4 regions of the Rhodococcus sp. 24CO genome follow, and region 2 is predicted to be linked to each of the others. Evidence: riboswitches for the same ligand, from Rfam matches in the RefSeq annotation. Region 2 holds a riboswitch; each other region holds the start of a gene.
What was found. A riboswitch is a leader RNA that binds a small molecule or an ion and turns the genes downstream of it on or off. The one in region 2 is predicted to bind cobalamin.
Positions count from the first base shown of each region.

Region 1: another riboswitch for cobalamin. It lies ahead of cobN (cobaltochelatase subunit CobN); the one in region 2 lies ahead of metE (5-methyltetrahydropteroyltriglutamate--homocysteine S-methyltransferase).
Region 3: another riboswitch for cobalamin. It lies ahead of V2B23_RS00185 (magnesium chelatase subunit D family protein); the one in region 2 lies ahead of metE (5-methyltetrahydropteroyltriglutamate--homocysteine S-methyltransferase).
Region 4: another riboswitch for cobalamin. It lies ahead of V2B23_RS14980 (CbtB domain-containing protein); the one in region 2 lies ahead of metE (5-methyltetrahydropteroyltriglutamate--homocysteine S-methyltransferase).

Region 1 covers NZ_JAZFNF010000001.1:782,514-786,710, reverse strand. Annotated here, with positions in the region: gene V2B23_RS03545 (precorrin-8X methylmutase) at 1-160, opposite strand, end outside; gene cobG (precorrin-3B synthase) at 180-1,322, opposite strand; adenosylcobalamin (AdoCbl) riboswitch at 1,370-1,540, shown strand; gene cobN (cobaltochelatase subunit CobN) at 1,544-4,197, shown strand, end outside.
Region 2 covers NZ_JAZFNF010000015.1:22,750-26,946, forward strand. Annotated here, with positions in the region: gene V2B23_RS27935 (sensor histidine kinase) at 1-386, shown strand, start outside; gene V2B23_RS27940 (response regulator) at 383-991, shown strand; gene V2B23_RS27945 (helix-turn-helix domain-containing protein) at 1,208-1,642, shown strand; cobalamin riboswitch at 1,752-1,959, shown strand; gene metE (5-methyltetrahydropteroyltriglutamate--homocysteine S-methyltransferase) at 2,096-4,197, shown strand, end outside.
Region 3 covers NZ_JAZFNF010000001.1:34,713-38,909, forward strand. Annotated here, with positions in the region: gene mqo (malate dehydrogenase (quinone)) at 1-1,034, shown strand, start outside; gene V2B23_RS00180 (GNAT family N-acetyltransferase) at 1,046-1,522, shown strand; adenosylcobalamin (AdoCbl) riboswitch at 1,575-1,721, shown strand; gene V2B23_RS00185 (magnesium chelatase subunit D family protein) at 1,758-3,674, shown strand; gene cobO (cob(I)yrinic acid a,c-diamide adenosyltransferase) at 3,698-4,197, shown strand, end outside.
Region 4 covers NZ_JAZFNF010000005.1:442,064-446,260, reverse strand. Annotated here, with positions in the region: gene V2B23_RS14990 (NAD(P)-binding domain-containing protein) at 1-745, shown strand, start outside; gene V2B23_RS14985 (CbtA family protein) at 805-1,569, opposite strand; gene V2B23_RS14980 (CbtB domain-containing protein) at 1,560-1,754, opposite strand; cobalamin riboswitch at 1,781-1,901, opposite strand; gene mhuD (mycobilin-forming heme oxygenase MhuD) at 1,976-2,284, opposite strand; gene V2B23_RS14970 (alpha/beta fold hydrolase) at 2,329-3,066, shown strand; gene V2B23_RS14965 (HIT family protein) at 3,057-3,473, opposite strand; gene V2B23_RS14960 (LuxR C-terminal-related transcriptional regulator) at 3,501-4,197, opposite strand, start outside.

The DNA of each region.
Region 1 (4,197 bases), on a different contig from region 2:
ACGCGATGTCGTCGACCAGGTCGACCTGACCGCTGGCATGGATCATCCGCACAACAGCTTGCGAGACATCCGCCGGGAAACGGCTCAGGTCGGCTTCGGCCCGAATTGTGGCAAAGGACTGGCGATAAATTTCTGCGCCGTCACGGATGTACTCGATCATGGGGCACAGGATAGAGGTATCACTGATCGGTCTGATTCACCCGGTAACCGTCAGTCGTCGCAATCACGTCGGCTACTTTCGCGCGGGGGCGCCCGCAGGAACGGTCACAGCCCGCCCAGTGCTGCCGGCCTTCGATCGGTAGTGAATCCTGCTCGACGGCTTCGATGGCGTCCGCTCGGACATCGGCGAGCGACTTCTCGCATCCGGGGCTTCCGGTGCAGGCTGTGACGTCGAGCCACGGCGAATTCTCGTCGAAGATCAAGCCCATCGGCGCGAGAACTCGCACCACCTGCTCGGCTGCACCTTCGTCCAGATCGAAGATCATGATCGAGCGCCACGGCGTCACGACCACGGGTTTTTCGATGGCGGCGAGGAATTCGGCGAGCCGTGCGTCGAGGAGTCCGAAGCGGAGCCCGCCGCCCAATGCGACGGTTCCGTCGCGTTGTTCGAGCCACCCGATGGCCGGCCCGGCGTCTGGGGCAAGGTCGACGGCACCAGCAAATTCGGCCGAAAGTCCCAGGCGGTCGATGGTTCGAGCGATTCCGTCGGGCACTTCGGCCAGTCGCCAGTGCTTGTCACGAAGATTCAGGAACGCGTGCGCGGTGTCGAGGAGCAACGGCACAGCGTCGTCGACATGGACGAGGTGGTTGGTGCGATGCCCCGCGAGCACGAGGGAGTGCTCGGATTCGCTGTGGGCGTGCAGTCCGAAATCGCCGTGCAGACCACTGATGTCGCCGCGGCCGTCGTCGAGTGTGAAGAGTGTTCGTCCTGGTAACTGCGCCAACGCCGGGTCCGACTGCACCGCCGCGTCAAGATGGCGAACCAGCTCACGCACATCGGCGACACCCCCGATTCGGCCGGAGAGCGGCGACGCCAGAATGTTGCGAACCCGCTCGTGCGTCGCTGAGGGAAGCAAACCGGCGGACGCGATCCGTTCGGCAAATACGTGGGGGTCTTTGACAGCGCGGAGTTGAATATTTCCGCGTGAGGTGAGTTCCATCTGCCCGTTGCCCACGTCGCGGGCGGCCTCGGCAAGCGTCTGCAACTGGTGTGGAGCCAGCGCGCCGCCGGGTAGGCGCACGCGCGCCAACGGGCCGGCTGCGGCCTGGTGAACTTGCAGTGCTCCAGGGCACGCATCTGGCTGCGAACGGTCTGTGGACATGGGTCAAGGGTACGACCGTGCAGAGCGCGGACCCGCGACCGGTAGCATCACGGGCAACCAGTGACAGCAGGTGAGGAAACCGGTGAGATTCCGGTGCGGTCGCGCCACTGTGAGTGTGTGCAAGCGGAACTGTTTCCGTTTGTACACACGAGTCAGACCCTCAACTGCTGTCCATGAAAGATCTTTTTCACGGGGCGCGAAACCCCAGGAAGGTTTCACCTGTGATTCTTCTGCTCTCGACGTCCGACACCGATCTGCTGAGCGCTCGCGCAAGCCAGGACAACGGCGACGGCGTTTCGTATCGGTGGGCAAACCCGTCCAGGCTGCTGGTTTCCGAGGATCTACCTGGCTTGCTCGACGGCGCCGATCTTGTGATCGTGCGCATCCTCGGCAGCCGTCGGAGCTGGGAAGACGGCCTGAACATGGTCCTGGCCAGCGGCCTGCCCGTCGTGGTGCTCGGCGGCGAACACGCACCTGATGCCGACCTCATGGAGTGCTCGACTGTCTCCCCGGGCGTTGCGGCTGAAGCGCACAACTACCTGGCGGAAGGCGGCGCAGACAACCTCGCTCAGCTGCACCACTTCCTGTCCGACACGGTGCTGCTCACCGGTCACGGCTTCGAGGCCCCGGCGCGGCTGCCGTCGTGGGGAATTGCTGATTTTGCCCCAGACATCACCGCCAACAGTGGTCCCGTCATCGCGGTTCTCTATTACCGCGCCCAGCACCTCGCCGGGAATACCCGCTACGTCCAGGCGCTCTGCGATGCGATTGCCGATGCCGGCGGCACTGCGCTCCCGATCTACTGCGCCTCGTTGCGCAGCGCCGAAGCTGAATTGCTGACCACACTCCGCCGCGCCGACGCCATGGTCGTGACGGTTCTCGCAGCCGGCGGAACGAAGCCGGCCACCGCGTCCGCGGGCGGCGACGACGAAGCCTGGGACGTGGCAGCACTCGCCGCACTGGACGTACCGATCTTGCAGGGGCTGTGCCTGACCAGCAGTCGCGCTACCTGGGATGCCAACGACGACGGACTGTCGCCGCTCGATGTCGCAACCCAGGTTGCGGTCCCCGAATTCGACGGACGCATCATCACGGTGCCGTTCTCGTTCAAGGAAATCGATTCCGACGGTCTCTCCACGTACATGCCTGATCCGGAGCGTGCAGCCCGCGTGGCCGGAATCGCGGTGCGCCACGGCAAGTTGCGTCATATTCCGACGCCGGAGCGTCGTGTTGCATTGATGCTGTCGGCATACCCAACGAAGCACGCTCGCATCGGCAATGCCGTTGGACTCGACACACCAGCCAGCGCGATCGACCTGCTGACCGAAATGCGCAGCACCGGTTACGACCTCGGACCCGTCGACGGTCCCGACTCTGTTCCCGGCTTGGCCGCCAAGGATGGCGACGCTCTGATTCATGCGTTGATCGCGGCCGGCGGGCAGGATCCCGATTGGCTCACGGCCGAGCAGCTCGAGGGCAACCCGATCCGCATTTCGGCAGCGCAGTACCGCGAGTGGTTCGCCACCCTGCCTGAAGATCTGCGTAGCGGCGTCGAAGAGCACTGGGGTGAAGCGCCCGGCGAGCTGTACGTCGACCGGTCGCAGGACCCGGACGGCGAAATCGTCATCGCCGCACTGCGATTCAACAACATCGTGCTCATGGTTCAGCCGCCTCGGGGCTTTGGTGAGAAGCCCGTCGCGATCTACCACGATCCCGATCTGCCGCCGAGTCACCACTACCTTGCCGCGTACCGTTGGATCGCTGCGACCCCGGACAACGGCGGATTTGGTGCCGACGCGGTTGTTCACCTGGGCAAGCACGGCAACCTCGAATGGCTGCCGGGCAAGACGCTCGGCATGTCCAGCAGCTGCGGTACCGACGCCGCGCTCGGTGACCTGCCCCTGATCTACCCGTTCCTCGTGAACGACCCGGGGGAGGGAACCCAGGCAAAGCGCCGGGCGCACGCGACGCTGGTCGATCACCTGATCCCGCCGATGGCCCGCGCCGAAAGCTACGGCGACATTTCCCGGCTCGAACAACTACTCGACGAGCACTCCAACATCTCCGCGCTCGATCCGTCCAAGCTGCCGGCCATCCGCCAGCAGATCTGGACCCTGATGCGTGCAGCCAAGATGGACCACGACCTCGGACTTGCCGAACGTCCGGAAGAAGACGTGTTCGACGACATGCTCCTGCACGTCGACGGCTGGCTGTGCGAGATCAAGGACGTCCAGATCCGCGACGGTTTGCACATCCTCGGCCGCGCACCCGAGGGTGACGCCGAAATCGAACTGGTACTCGCGATGCTGCGGGCGCGACAGATGTGGGGCGGCGAGCAGAGCGTTCCCGGTCTTCGTGAGGCACTCGGCCTGAGCGAGGACGGCGACGAATCACGTAACCGCGTCGACGACATCGAAGAAAAGGCGCACGCGCTCATCCGCGCCATGTCCGACGCCGAGTGGAATCCCGCTGCGGCGCAGGGACTCAGCGACGATCCGACCGTCATCAAGATTCTGCAGTTCGCAGCCACCGAGGTAGTACCGCGTCTGCGTCAAACCTCCGGCGAGATCAAGCAGGTGCTGCACGCACTCGACGGCGGCTTCATCGCGGCCGGCCCGAGTGGATCGCCGCTGCGCGGATTGATCAACGTGCTCCCCACTGGCCGCAATTTCTACTCGGTCGATCCCAAGGCGGTTCCGTCGCGTCTGGCGTGGGAGACCGGCCAGGCCATGGCGGAGTCTCTTGCCGCCCGCTACCTCGCCGATCACGGGGAGTACCCACGTTCGGTGGGTCTGTCCGTGTGGGGTACCGCCGCCATGCGTACATCCGGCGACGACATCGCCGAAGTGTTTGCGCTCCTCGGTGTTCGCCCCGT
Region 2 (4,197 bases):
GCTCCGCAGTGAACGGGTTTCGAACCATCTCACTCCCCGTCGAGATCGCCCGCGCCCGAGAGGCTCTGCGTGCTGCAGGCATCGAAGATCATTCCCCGAACAGTACCGAAATGGTGCCGCGACACTTGCGGGAATTGTTTGCCTGGACCGTTCGTGAAGGCGTCACCAACGTCGTACGCCACAGCGCCGCAACACAATGCACCATCACCATCGACGAGAAGAGCGTCGAAATTTTCGACGACGGGATCTCCGGCGAGAATACGACGATCGGCAACGGGTTGACCGGACTGCGTGAACGCGCCGCAGCGGTGGGAGCCCGCGTGATCATCAACGCCGCCGCGCACCAGGGCTTTTCACTAAAGGTCCACGAACAGGAGAACACGTGAGCATCCGGCTACTACTTGCCGACGACCAGGCATTGGTTCGCGGCGCCCTGGCCGCACTCCTCGATCTCGAAACCGATCTGACCGTGGTCGCAGAAGTCGGCCGAGGCGACGAGGTTGTTGCGGCAGCGATGGAACACCGCCCCGATGTTGCACTGCTGGACGTGGAGATGCCGGGACTGGACGGGATTGCAGCCACGTCGGCGTTGCTGGAAGCGCTCCCACAAACACGGGTGCTGATCGTGACGACCTTCGGGCGGCCGGGATTTCTTCGCAAGGCGATGCACGCGGGAGCCACCGGTTTTGTCGTCAAGGACACCCCGGCGCGGCAACTCGCCGACGCGGTACGACGCGTCCATGCGGGGTTGCGCGTCGTAGATCCGACGCTGGCGGCAGACAGCCTCGTCAGCGGCGAATCTCCACTGACCGATCGTGAAACGGAAGTACTGCGCGCCGCGAAGGCCGGCGCGCCCGTTGCAGCTATCGCCGCCGAGCTATTCCTGTCAGCTGGCACCGTTCGCAATCACCTGTCGTCCGCGATGGGGAAGACCGGAGGTGCGACGCGTGGAGAATCTGCTCGAATCGCCGAAGCCAACGGTTGGTTATAAGAAGAGCAGGGTCCCCACATAGAGTCCCGTATCCGGCAATTCCGTCGCAATTATTGTTAATCACTCTCCCGCCTGCAGTTCTAACCCAAATATTCACGTATCCTGTTACCTGGTTCCGCGACAATGCGTTGCGGAACCGAATAGCGGAGTACCGACCCACCTTTGGTTACCTACCAGTTATCAGATGGTTGAGCGGACAACACAGGGGGAAGGCTCATGGCGCAAAGATTCAGCCAACGATTGAATGCGCTGTTCGAGTCCGCCCCTAATCACGTCACCAACGCCATGGTTGTGCGCAGCATGACCGAAGACGGTTGTCGCATCTCTACTCCCTACTTGTCGCAACTCCGCACGGGCGTCCGCACCAACCCTTCACCCGAAGTTGTCTCCGCCCTCGCCCGATTCTTCGAAGTGACTCCGGACTATTTTTTCAACCCCGACCAAGAAGTGCCCTTTCTCGCAAGCGGCGATTCCGACCACATTCTGCTCGCACAGCTTCACAACGATCGCCTACGCAATCTCACGTCTCGGGTAGTCGACCTGTCCCCAGCCTCACAGGCCCTTCTTGTCGAAATGGCCGAAAATCTCCGATCGTCCGAGAATCTTCCCCGGGTACCTCCCGACTCCAACTCGTACTCGTGGCGCGCCTAGACCCGTCGACACAAGTCATACGGGCACTGCTTTTCCTGCTCCCACGCACATAGCCCTATGCTGGGCAACGCAGCTGGTTCGCCCGGCGCGGTCATGAGGAGCCCCGAAGACCGTTCCTGGCGTCGAAGCTCCGTCAGCTCAGGCAGACGGAGTGAGAGGGAACCCGGTGAAAATCCGGGACTGTCCCGCAGCGGTAAGCAGGAACGACCGCCGTCTACATGCACTGGGCTTTTGCCTGGGAAGCGATGGCCAGTAGGTTCGATCACCACGATCGAGCGCCCGCGAGTCCGAAGACCTGCCGACTGTGTCGGGCACGCCGTGCCCGACGGTCCACCGCCTCGTGGAATGGGCGCGTAGATCTCGAGACGTGGTCGCATGTTTGATTGCGGCCTCATGAGGTGTACCCGTCTGCCGGCAGTGGCCATCAGTGCATTGGCAATCTGGAGAAACTCCGTGACAACAACATTCACCGCGACCGTGCTGGGCTCTCCGCGTATCGGTCCTCATCGCGAACTCAAACGGGCAATCGAAAGCTACTGGGCGGGGCGCATCGACGCCGACGCCTTGGCGCGAGTAGCCCGTGACCTGCGTCGGCAGGGCTTGGCCGACCTCCGTGACCAGGGAATCGACTCCATCCCGGTCAACACCTTTTCCTTCTATGACCAGATGCTCGACACGGCAGTGCTTCTCGGCGCGCTGCCCGAGAGGGTCGCATCCGTCGCCGATCCGTTGGACCGCTATTTTGCGGCCGCACGCGGCACCGACACCATCGCCCCACTCGAGATGACCAAGTGGTTCGATACCAATTACCACTATCTCGTCCCCGAGATTTCACCGTCCACGACGTTCTCGCTCGACGCCTCGAAAGTGCTCGGCGAACTGGCGGAAGCGCTCGCAGACGGCATACCCGCTCGCCCGGTTGTCATCGGCCCCGTCACGTTCCTTCTCCTCTCGAAGGCTGTCGGAACCGAAGAACCGCTTCTGACCCGGATCGATGAACTGGTTCCGCTGTACGCGGACCTTCTCGGCAAGCTCGCCGACGCCGGGGCCGCGTGGGTGCAGATTGACGAACCGGCGCTCGTCGGCGACCGCACCGACGAAGAGATCGAAGCCGCCCGGTCGCTCTACGAACAGCTTTCGTCGCTGTCGAATCGACCGGCAATCCTGCTGGCGTCGTACTTCGGCTCGTTGGGCGATGCGCTTCCCGCCCTCGCGTCCACCGCAGTCGAAGGTTTTGCGATCGACCTTGTCGCAGGACGTGATTCGATTGGGTCCGTCCCAGACCTCGCCCGCAAGCTCGTTGTCGCCGGAGTTGTCGACGGCCGAAATATCTGGCGAACGGACCTGGATTCGGCGCTGTCCACGCTGGGCGCTCTGCTCGGCAGCGTCGATACCCTTGCCGTCTCCACGTCATGCTCGCTCCTGCACGTTCCGTACTCACTCTCCCAGGAACCGGATCTGGACAAAGCCCTGCGCTCCTGGCTTGCATTCGGCGCCGAAAAGGTGCGGGAAGTGACCACGCTTGCCACCGCGCTTACTCTGGGGCGCGAATCCGTCGAGGACGAATTCGGCCTCGCCCGCGCCGCCGCGTCGACTCGCAAGGACGACAAGCGACTCAACGACGCCGGCGTGCGTGGACGTCTTGAAGCCGTGCTGAATTCGGCGACCAACCGCGCCCCGGCGGCGGAGCGTCGCAAGGCTCAAGCCGAATTGCTGCCGCTTCCTCCACTTCCGACCACCACTATCGGTTCGTACCCGCAGACATCCAAGATCCGGGTGGCGCGTGCGGCATTGCGCAACGGCGAGATCGACGAGCCTGAATACATCTCGCGCATGCGCGGCGAGATCGCGGATGTGGTTGCACTCCAGGAGAAATTGGACCTGGACGTGCTCGTGCACGGCGAACCCGAGCGCAATGACATGGTGCAGTACTTCGCCGAACAACTCGACGGCTTCTTCGCGACCGCGAACGGTTGGGTTCAGTCGTACGGCACGCGCTGTGTCCGTCCGCCGATCCTCTACGGCGACGTCTCCCGTCCGAAACCGATGACCGTCGACTGGATCACCTACGCGCAGTCCTTGACCGACAAGCCGGTCAAGGGGATGCTCACGGGACCGGTCACGATTCTGGCGTGGTCGTTCGTGCGTGACGATCAACCTCTCGCCGACTCCGCCAATCAGGTTGCGTTGGCGATTCGGGACGAGACCGTCGACCTGCAGGCTGCGGGCATCGGCATCATCCAGGTGGACGAGCCCGCACTTCGTGAATTGCTCCCGCTGCGTGCCGCTGATCAGCCGGCCTACCTGGACTGGTCGGTCGGGTCGTTCCGGCTGGCAACGTCGGGGGTCGCGGATTCCACGGCGATCCATACGCATCTCTGCTACTCGGAGTTCGGGGCCGTGATCGGCGCGATCGCGGGACTCGATGCCGATGTCACCTCGATCGAAGCGGCCCGTTCGCACATGGAGGTTCTGGGTGACCTCAGCGCCGTGGGCTTCGATCTGGGTGTCGGCCCCGGTGTGTACGACATTCACTCTCCGCGGGTCCCGAGCGT
Region 3 (4,197 bases), on a different contig from region 2:
ACTTCTCGGACCCCATCGCCCTCAACTGGAGCCAGGACGGCACCGACGTCGACTTCGGAGCGCTCACCAAGCAGCTCGTCGGCTACATCGGCAAGACCGGCGGCAACATGTACTTCGGTCACGAGGTCACCAACCTCACCCAGAACTCGGACAAGACGTGGACCGTCAAGGTCACCAACCGCCGCACCGGTGAAAAGCGCGTCGTGCGTTCACGATTCGTCTTCGTCGGAGCCGGTGGTGGCGCTCTTCACCTGCTGCAGAAGTCGGGCATCAAGGAAGCCAAGGGCTTCGGCGGCTTCCCCGTCAGCGGCGCGTTCCTGCGATGCACCAACCCTGAGCTGATCGACCAGCACAGCGCCAAGGTCTACGGCAAAGCGGCCGTCGGCGCACCGCCCATGTCGGTTCCGCACCTCGACACTCGTGTCATCGGCAACAAGCCCGGCCTGCTGTTCGGACCGTACGCCGGCTGGTCACCCAAGTTCCTCAAGCAGGGCCGGGTCACGGACCTGCCCGGTTCGGTCAAGCCCAATAACATCCTCTCGATGCTCGGCGTCGGCGTCAGCGAACTCGGCCTGGTCAAGTACCTGGTCAGTGAGCTCACCAAGAGCGAAACCGGACGTATCTGGGACCTGCGTGAATTTGCGCCCAAGGCCGAGACCAAGGACTGGGAGCTCATCACCGCAGGCCAGCGCGTTCAGGTGATTCGCCGGGCCAAGGGCAAGGGTGGCGTCCTCGAATTCGGTACCGCCGTGGTGGCTGCCGAAGACGGAAGCATCGCCGGTCTGCTCGGTGCGTCCCCCGGCGCGTCGACGGCTGTTCCCGCGATGCTCGACGTGCTAGAGCGCTGCTTCCCGACCGAATTCCAGGGTTGGAAGGGCAAGCTGCGTGAGATGGTTCCGTCCATCGGCGTCAAGCTCACCGACAACGAAGGACTTTTCAACCAGGTCTGGGATTGGTCCTCGAAGGTCCTCGAGCTCGATTCCGCGACGTCAACCGAATCTCTTCCGGTCGCGGAGACCGCTGCAACTGTGTGATAGTCGCAACCATGACGGCAACAGCAGCATTGAAGCGTTCATGGGCACTCGACCTCGACAACAAGACTTTCTACGAGTTGTTGAAGCTTCGGGTAGAAGTATTTGTCGTCGAGCAGGCCTGCCCGTACCCCGAATTGGACGGGCGGGACCTGCTGACGGAAACCCGCCATTTCTGGCTGGAGCAGGATGGCGAAGTGGTGTGCACTCTCCGGCTCCTCGAAGAGCATGACGACGGCACGAAGAGCTTCCGTATCGGTCGGCTCTGCACGTCACGTGAAGCACGCGGACAGGGCCATACGACGCGATTGCTGCAAGCTGCGCTGGCCGAAGTGGGCGAAGCGCCGTGCCGCATCAACGCTCAGACCTATCTGGTCGACATGTACAGCAAGCACGGCTTCAAAGCTGACGGCGAAGAATTTATCGAGGACGGTATTCCGCACACCCCGATGCGCCGCGGTGGCGGCGAGCCGTTTGAGCTCGCCAGCTGAAACGCAGTCATACACCCGACCCAGTCGGCTCACGGAATTGTGGGCCGACTAGGGTTTTTTCGATACCGAATGCTCGCGGGGAAGTCCTGTTCGATTCAGGTGCGGTCCCGCCACTGTAAAGATCTCACGAGATCCCAGCCAGATTGCCGCGACATTCGGATGAAGCCAAGTTCTCGGCGAGGAAACCGAGAGGTGGAGGGATGTCGACGTGCGTATAGAAGGCGATCAGGCGGCGGTGGCGGGTTTCCCGTTCAGCGCGGTAGTGGGCCAGGACCAACTTCGTTTGGCGCTGATCCTGTGTGCCGTACACCCCGGAATCGGTGGTGTGCTGGTTCGCGGCGAAAAGGGCACGGCTAAATCCACCGTTGTGCGCGCTTTGACGGCTTTGCTACCGGCTGTCGACGACGGCGGTGTGACGCGTCCGGCCAGGTTGGTCGAACTGCCCGTCGGGGCAACGGAAGACCGCGTGATCGGCTCGATCGACCTCGAGAAGGTATTGCGCGACGGTGAGCGCGCCTTCCAGCCAGGACTACTGGCCGCGGCGCATCAGGGTGTTCTGTACGTCGACGAGGTGAACCTGCTGCACGATCACCTGGTGGACGTACTGCTCGACGCGGCGGCGATGGGCCGAGTGCATGTGGAGCGGGACGGAATTTCGCACTCGCACGCCGCGAAGTTCGTCCTCGTCGGAACGATGAATCCCGAAGAGGGAGAATTGCGTCCACAGCTGCTGGATCGTTTTGGCCTTGCAGTGGACGTGTCGGCGTCTCGGGACGTGGATGTGCGCATGGAGGTAGTTCGACGACGCCTCGACTACGAACGCGATCCACAGGCGTTTGCCCACAGCTACGCATCGGCCGATCAGGAACTCGCCGCCGAAATCCTCTCTGCGCGTAGCCGACTCGATGACGTCGAGCTGAGCAACCGCGAACTTCGGCGCATCGCGTCGCTGTGCGCGTCCTTCGACGTCGACGGAATGCGCGCCGATCTTGTTCTCGCCCGTACCGCCACCGCTCACGCTGCGTGGCGCGGTGGCAGTGAAGTCACCGAGGAAGACGTACGAGTCGCGGCGGAACTGACACTGCCGCATCGCCGCCGACGCGATCCCTTCGACGAGCCGGGCCTCGATCAGCAGCAACTCGACGACGCGATGGATCGTGCAGACGAGGATGCTCGGGCCGGCGAGCCTGAACCGCCCCAGAATCCAGAAGGTGGGGAATCCGACGGCGGGGAACCCGAGGGTGGGGAACCCGATGACGGGGGCCCTGATGACGGGGGACCTGATGATGACGGGCCTCATGACGATCCGGACGGTCCGGGCGGGGGAGTTCGCTCTACCGATCGACCGTCTGCCCCACCGAGTAGTCAATTCAAGGCGAAACTTCTCGAAGTTCCCGGTGTCGGTGAGGGTGCGCCCGGTCGGCGTTCACGATCCACGTCGACGCGCGGACGCGTCGTGCGGTCCACCACCGACCGTGGGCACGGCCTGCACCTGACGAGCACGGTGTTTGCCGCAGCGGAATCGCAGATTGCGCGGGGCCGCACGGTGGGCCGTCTACGGTTGGCGCCGGCCGATCTGCGCGGCGCGATTCGCGAAGGGCGCGAAGGCAATCTGATCGTGTTCGTGGTGGACGCGTCGGGGTCGATGGCGGCACGTGACCGGCTTTCCGCTGTGACGGGCGCCGTTGTCTCACTGTTGCGCGACGCTTACCAGCGCCGCGACAAGGTAGCCGTCATCACCGTCCGGGGCCGCGAAGCTGAGCTGGTTCTGCCGCCGACGTCGTCCGTGGACATCGCTGTTCGCCGATTGCAGTCCATGCGAACAGGTGGCAAATCACCACTCGCAGAAGGTTTCTTGCGTGCCCGTGAGGTGATTCTGCGTGAGCGGCTCAGGGATCCGCAGCGCCGCGCGCTCATGGTTGCGCTCACAGACGGGCGAGCCACCGGCGGCAAGGACGCGCTGCACCGCGCTCGTGTTGCCGCGCACCTGCTCGCCGATGCATCGGTTGCTTCGATCGTCGTGGACTGCGAAACCGGGCTTGTCCGTTTGGGATTGGCCGCCGAATTGGCCCGAGAACTACGAGGTGGATGCGTCCGCCTTGCCGAATTGTCAGCTCAGCAGGTCGCGGGTGTCGTCCGCGCCGCCGCCTAACGTTTTCATTTCAGGAGATCACCATGCCTAAAGGCGTTCCCGACACAGTCCCCGACGACGGCTTGACCACACGTCAGCGTCGTAACGCACCGGTGCTTGCTGTCCATACCGGACCGGGAAAGGGTAAGTCCACCGCAGCCTTCGGGATGGCGCTGCGTGCCTGGAACCAGGGATTCGACATCGGCGTCTTCCAGTTCGTGAAGAGCGCAAAGTGGAAGGTCGGCGAGGAAGCCGCGTTCCGCGCACTCGGAAACCTGCACGACGAGAGTGGCGTCGGTGGGCCGGTGCAGTGGCACAAGATGGGTGAGGGCTGGTCCTGGACCCGTAAGGCCGGCAGCGAGGAAGACCACGCGGCTGCAGCAGCGGAGGGATGGCAGGAGATCGCCCGTCGCCTGGCAAACGAAACGCACCGCTTCTACGTCCTCGACGAGTTCACCTATCCGCTCAAATGGGGATGGGTCGACGTCGAGGAGGTTGTGCAGACCCTGCGCGATCGACCGGGAAATCAGCATGTGGTGATCAC
Region 4 (4,197 bases), on a different contig from region 2:
CGGCATCGACGTCACGATGGTGCAGCGCAGTTCGACGCACATCGTGAAGTCGGATTCACTGATGGATCTGGGCTTGGGTGATCTGTACTCGGAGCGCGCACTCGCCGCCGGTATGACGACGCACAAGGCGGACCTCACGTTCGGTTCGTTGCCGTACCGGATCATGCACGAGTTCCAGATCCCGGTGTACGACGCAATCCGTGAGCGCGACAAGGACTTCTACGATCGCCTCGAGAAGGCCGGCTTCGAGCACGACTGGGGCGACGACGGTTCGGGCCTGTTCATGAAGTACCTACGACGCGGCTCGGGCTATTACATCGACGTCGGCGCTGCCGAACTGGTTGCCAACGGAGACATCAAGCTCGCCCACGGGAACATTCGAGAGCTGACCGAGAACAGCGTGATTCTCGAAGACGGTACGGAACTGCCGGCCGACGTGGTGGTCTACGCAACGGGCTACGGCTCGATGAACGGTTGGGTGGCCGATCTGATCGGTCAGGACACCGCCGACAAGGTCGGCAAGGTCTGGGGACTGGGGTCGAACACCACCAAGGATCCGGGACCGTGGGAAGGCGAGCAGCGCAATATGTGGAAGCCGACGCAGCAGGAAGCGCTCTGGTTCCACGGCGGCAATCTGCATCAGTCCCGCCACTACTCGCTGTACCTGGCTCTGCAGTTGAAGGCGCGCTACGAGGGCATTCCGACGCCGGTGTACGGGCTGCAGGAAGTGCATCATCTGAGCTGAAAAAGAACTGCTGTGCGCCTTTATCAACCGCGCGCGGTTAATAAAGGCGCACGGCAGTTTCAGCGAAGGGCGTACTTTTTTGCTACTTCGGCGTTCTTGGTCGCGCGCTCGGTGAGGAAGGCAAATGCCAATCCGAGTACGAGCCACAAGGTTGCCTGTGTAGCGAGGGACGAGAGGCGGAACTCCCACAGCAGAGTTGCCGGGAAGTCGTCGCCCACCTCGTTGATCGTGGGTAGCGAAACGTAGCCGATTGCCACGATGACCAGGAACGCAGCAACCGGAGCGGCGACGCGCACGCTGAGGAACTCGTGGGCGGATACAGCTTTTGCTGCCGCGGCGGCCGCGGTGACGGCCAGCAGTCCGAGGATCACGGTCGCGAGCCACAGCCAGGTTCGCTGGTTGATCGTGTCGGGATCGCCGACGGCTGGCGGATTGGCCGGGTACTTGAAGAACGGCACCGCCTCGATGGCGAGCCAGCCTCCCAATGCGATGGCCATCGCCAAGAACGGTCCCGACATGGTGGTGATCCGTCGCGCGTAGTTGGCGACTACGGCGAAGATGGCACCGAGGGCCAAGCCCGCGAGCGACGTTGCGAGGAAGAGTCCAGCGCGTTGACCATCACGACTGACGAGTGGGGCTTCTTCGTCGCCGTGCGTGTGTCCGGCGGTTTCGCCGGCGGCACTGTTGGCTTCTTCGATCGCGATGGCAGCGTTGACGTGCGGCTCACCCAGCACAAATGCAACTCCGCCGGCAAGGATGCCTGCGATCAAACCAGCCAACAAGCCACGAATCAGAAGTTTCGTGAAATTGTCGACTAGTGGCACGGGAGGCCCATCAAGTGGCGTCCGTCGTGCATCAGCTCATGCATGTACATGCCTGTGCGTGAGATTGCGCCCTGGTCGAATCCGACCAGGTAGAGAGCCAGCATCGCGAACAGCACAATAGCTGCGGCGAGGAAGGCAAGACGAGTCGAATCGATCGACGAGTCGGGAGAGTAGGCGAGTGCCATCGAAGCCTCCTGGGATTTTCGCGTCCCCTAGGTCAAATGCGATGGCCGGAGTGTCTGGCTGTCGAGGTGGGTTCACCTCGAATTACAGTGGCGCGACCGCTCCGGGCTTTCACCGGATTCCTGTCGACCATCGCGTGTACAGAGCGCACTTTAGCAGTGAATACACGAAAATCGTGAAGGGTTTTGCTCGCTAGGCGAGCAAAACCCTGCACGATCACGGATCAACTCTTGGCGGGGACGTCCAGAACTACCTCGAACTCGAGCAGCGACGCACCCGACGCGACGGGCTTGGCGCGCTCACCCGAATGCGCTGCGCGGGCCGGGCCGTCACGCCAGTCGGCGAACGCCTCCTCGGTTTCCCACTGCGTGACCACGAAGTAGCGGTTCTCGCCAGCTGTGGGGCGCAGGAGCTGGAAACCGAGGAATCCGGGAGAGTTCTCCACGGCATGTGCGCGTGCTGCGAAGCGCTTTTCCAGTTCGGGGCCGGCGCCCTCGGGGATTTCAATTGCATTGATCTTCACGACTGCCATGTAAGCGACATTACCGCGCGGCTTCACCGCGTACGGTGACATTCGTGTTGCATGACGAAGGTGGTACCGGCCAGCCGATTCTGTTGTTGCACGGCCTCATGGGTAGTGCCCGAACGTGGCGTCGGCATGTGCCCTGGATTCGCGAGTTCGGCCACGTCTACACGTTCGACGCGGCCGGTCACGGACGGCCGGCGCCCGCAGAATTGACGACCGAGGCATTTGTCGAAGACCTTGCGTCGGCGGTGGCAGTGATCGACACGCCGATGATCGTGATCGGGCACTCGATGGGTGCCCTGCACGCGTGGTGTTTTGCCGCCGCACACCCGGACCGAGTGCGTGCGTTGGTTCTCGAGGACATGGCACCGGATTTCCGCGGGCGCACTGCGGAGAACTGGGCTCAGATGGTGTCGTCGTGGCCGCAACCGTTTGCTACGGATAATGCGGTGAAGGAGTTCTTCGGTCCGGTTGCGGGACAATACTTTCTGGATTCGTTCGACCGCCGCGACGACGGGTGGTACCTGCACGGTGACGTGTCGACCTTTCGCGATATCTCGGAAGAATGGGGCACGCGGCATTTCTGGGATCAGTGGAGTGCAATCGAGGTACCCACCCTTCTCGTCGAGGGTGAGTTCACGATTACCCCGCACGGCCAGATGCGCGAGATGGCAGAGCGTCCGGGGACTCGGTATGTGCGCATTGCCGACGCGGGTCACCTTGTCCACGACGATCAACCAGAGCGGTACCGCGACGAAGTGACAGCGTTCCTGGTTGATCAGAGCTGACTTCGGATCGACGCTCCCGCTTCTTCGAGTTCGACGGCCCGCCTCGCCAGGAGCCCGGCTGCGAACTTGGCTTTGTCTCCGCTGTGTCGCGGTACGACGTGCAGATGTGAGTGAAAGACGGTCTGACCGGCGGCACGTCCGTCGTTGACCAGGATGTTGACGCCGTCCGCGGCGATGTCGCACCGCCGCAGCGCGCCGGCGATGATTGTGCCTACCCGGAACATCTCTGCGCCCTCGTGGTTTTCGAGTCCGTCGAGGTTGGTGGCGTGGCGTTTCGGCACAACAAGGGTGTGTCCGCGGCTGACCGGGCGGGCGTCGAGAAATGCGAGCACGGTTTCGGTTTCGAAAACACGAATTGCGGGCTCGTCTGCCGAGATGATGTTGCAGAAGACGCAGGTGTGGCTCATGACTACAGAATGTATCCCGTCGGTGGATCAGAGCAGACGTAGCTCCCGTGCGCGTGTGAGTGCTTCGCGTCGATTGTGGACTTCAAGTTTTCTGTAGAGCGTGCGCACCTGAGTCTTGACCGTGTTGACGGAGATGAAGAGTGCGTTTGCCATCTCCGTCAAACTGGCGTGGGACGCGATCAGATCAAGAACTTGTCTTTCTCTGTCCGTCAAAGTGACCAGGTTCAGCTCGTGTGGAAATGTTTCTCCTGGAGCAAGTTTCAGGAATCGGGCAAGAGCGCTCGATCCGGTACGTGCCAAGGATTCGAGGTGATCGACGTCGCGTCGAGATATGGTCGAGAACGATCGGAGATTGCCGGTTTGGTCGGCGATGCTGCAGGCATTCGACCAGGCTTCGGCGGCGCGGCGCGGCTCGTCACCTCGCAAATGCGCGACGGCTTGAATGAGGAGGGCCTCCATCTGTGGGCGTGGGTACGACTCTCGCGCCCAATCGAATTGGTGGCACAGCGCGATTGCCGATTCATTCTGACCGGCCCGCTGATATAGGCGCGCGACGGAAACCAGTGTCCAGGGATTGGCGGCCGGCTCGGCGATGTCCGACGACAGCGCCATTGCCAAGTTGCCGTCGCCGAGCGCGAGAGCCAGATCGATTTTGGTGGAGCGCAACAACGGTAGCGCAAAAGAATCAGGTTTCAGCTTTGCGGGGTTGTCGAAAATTCCCTTG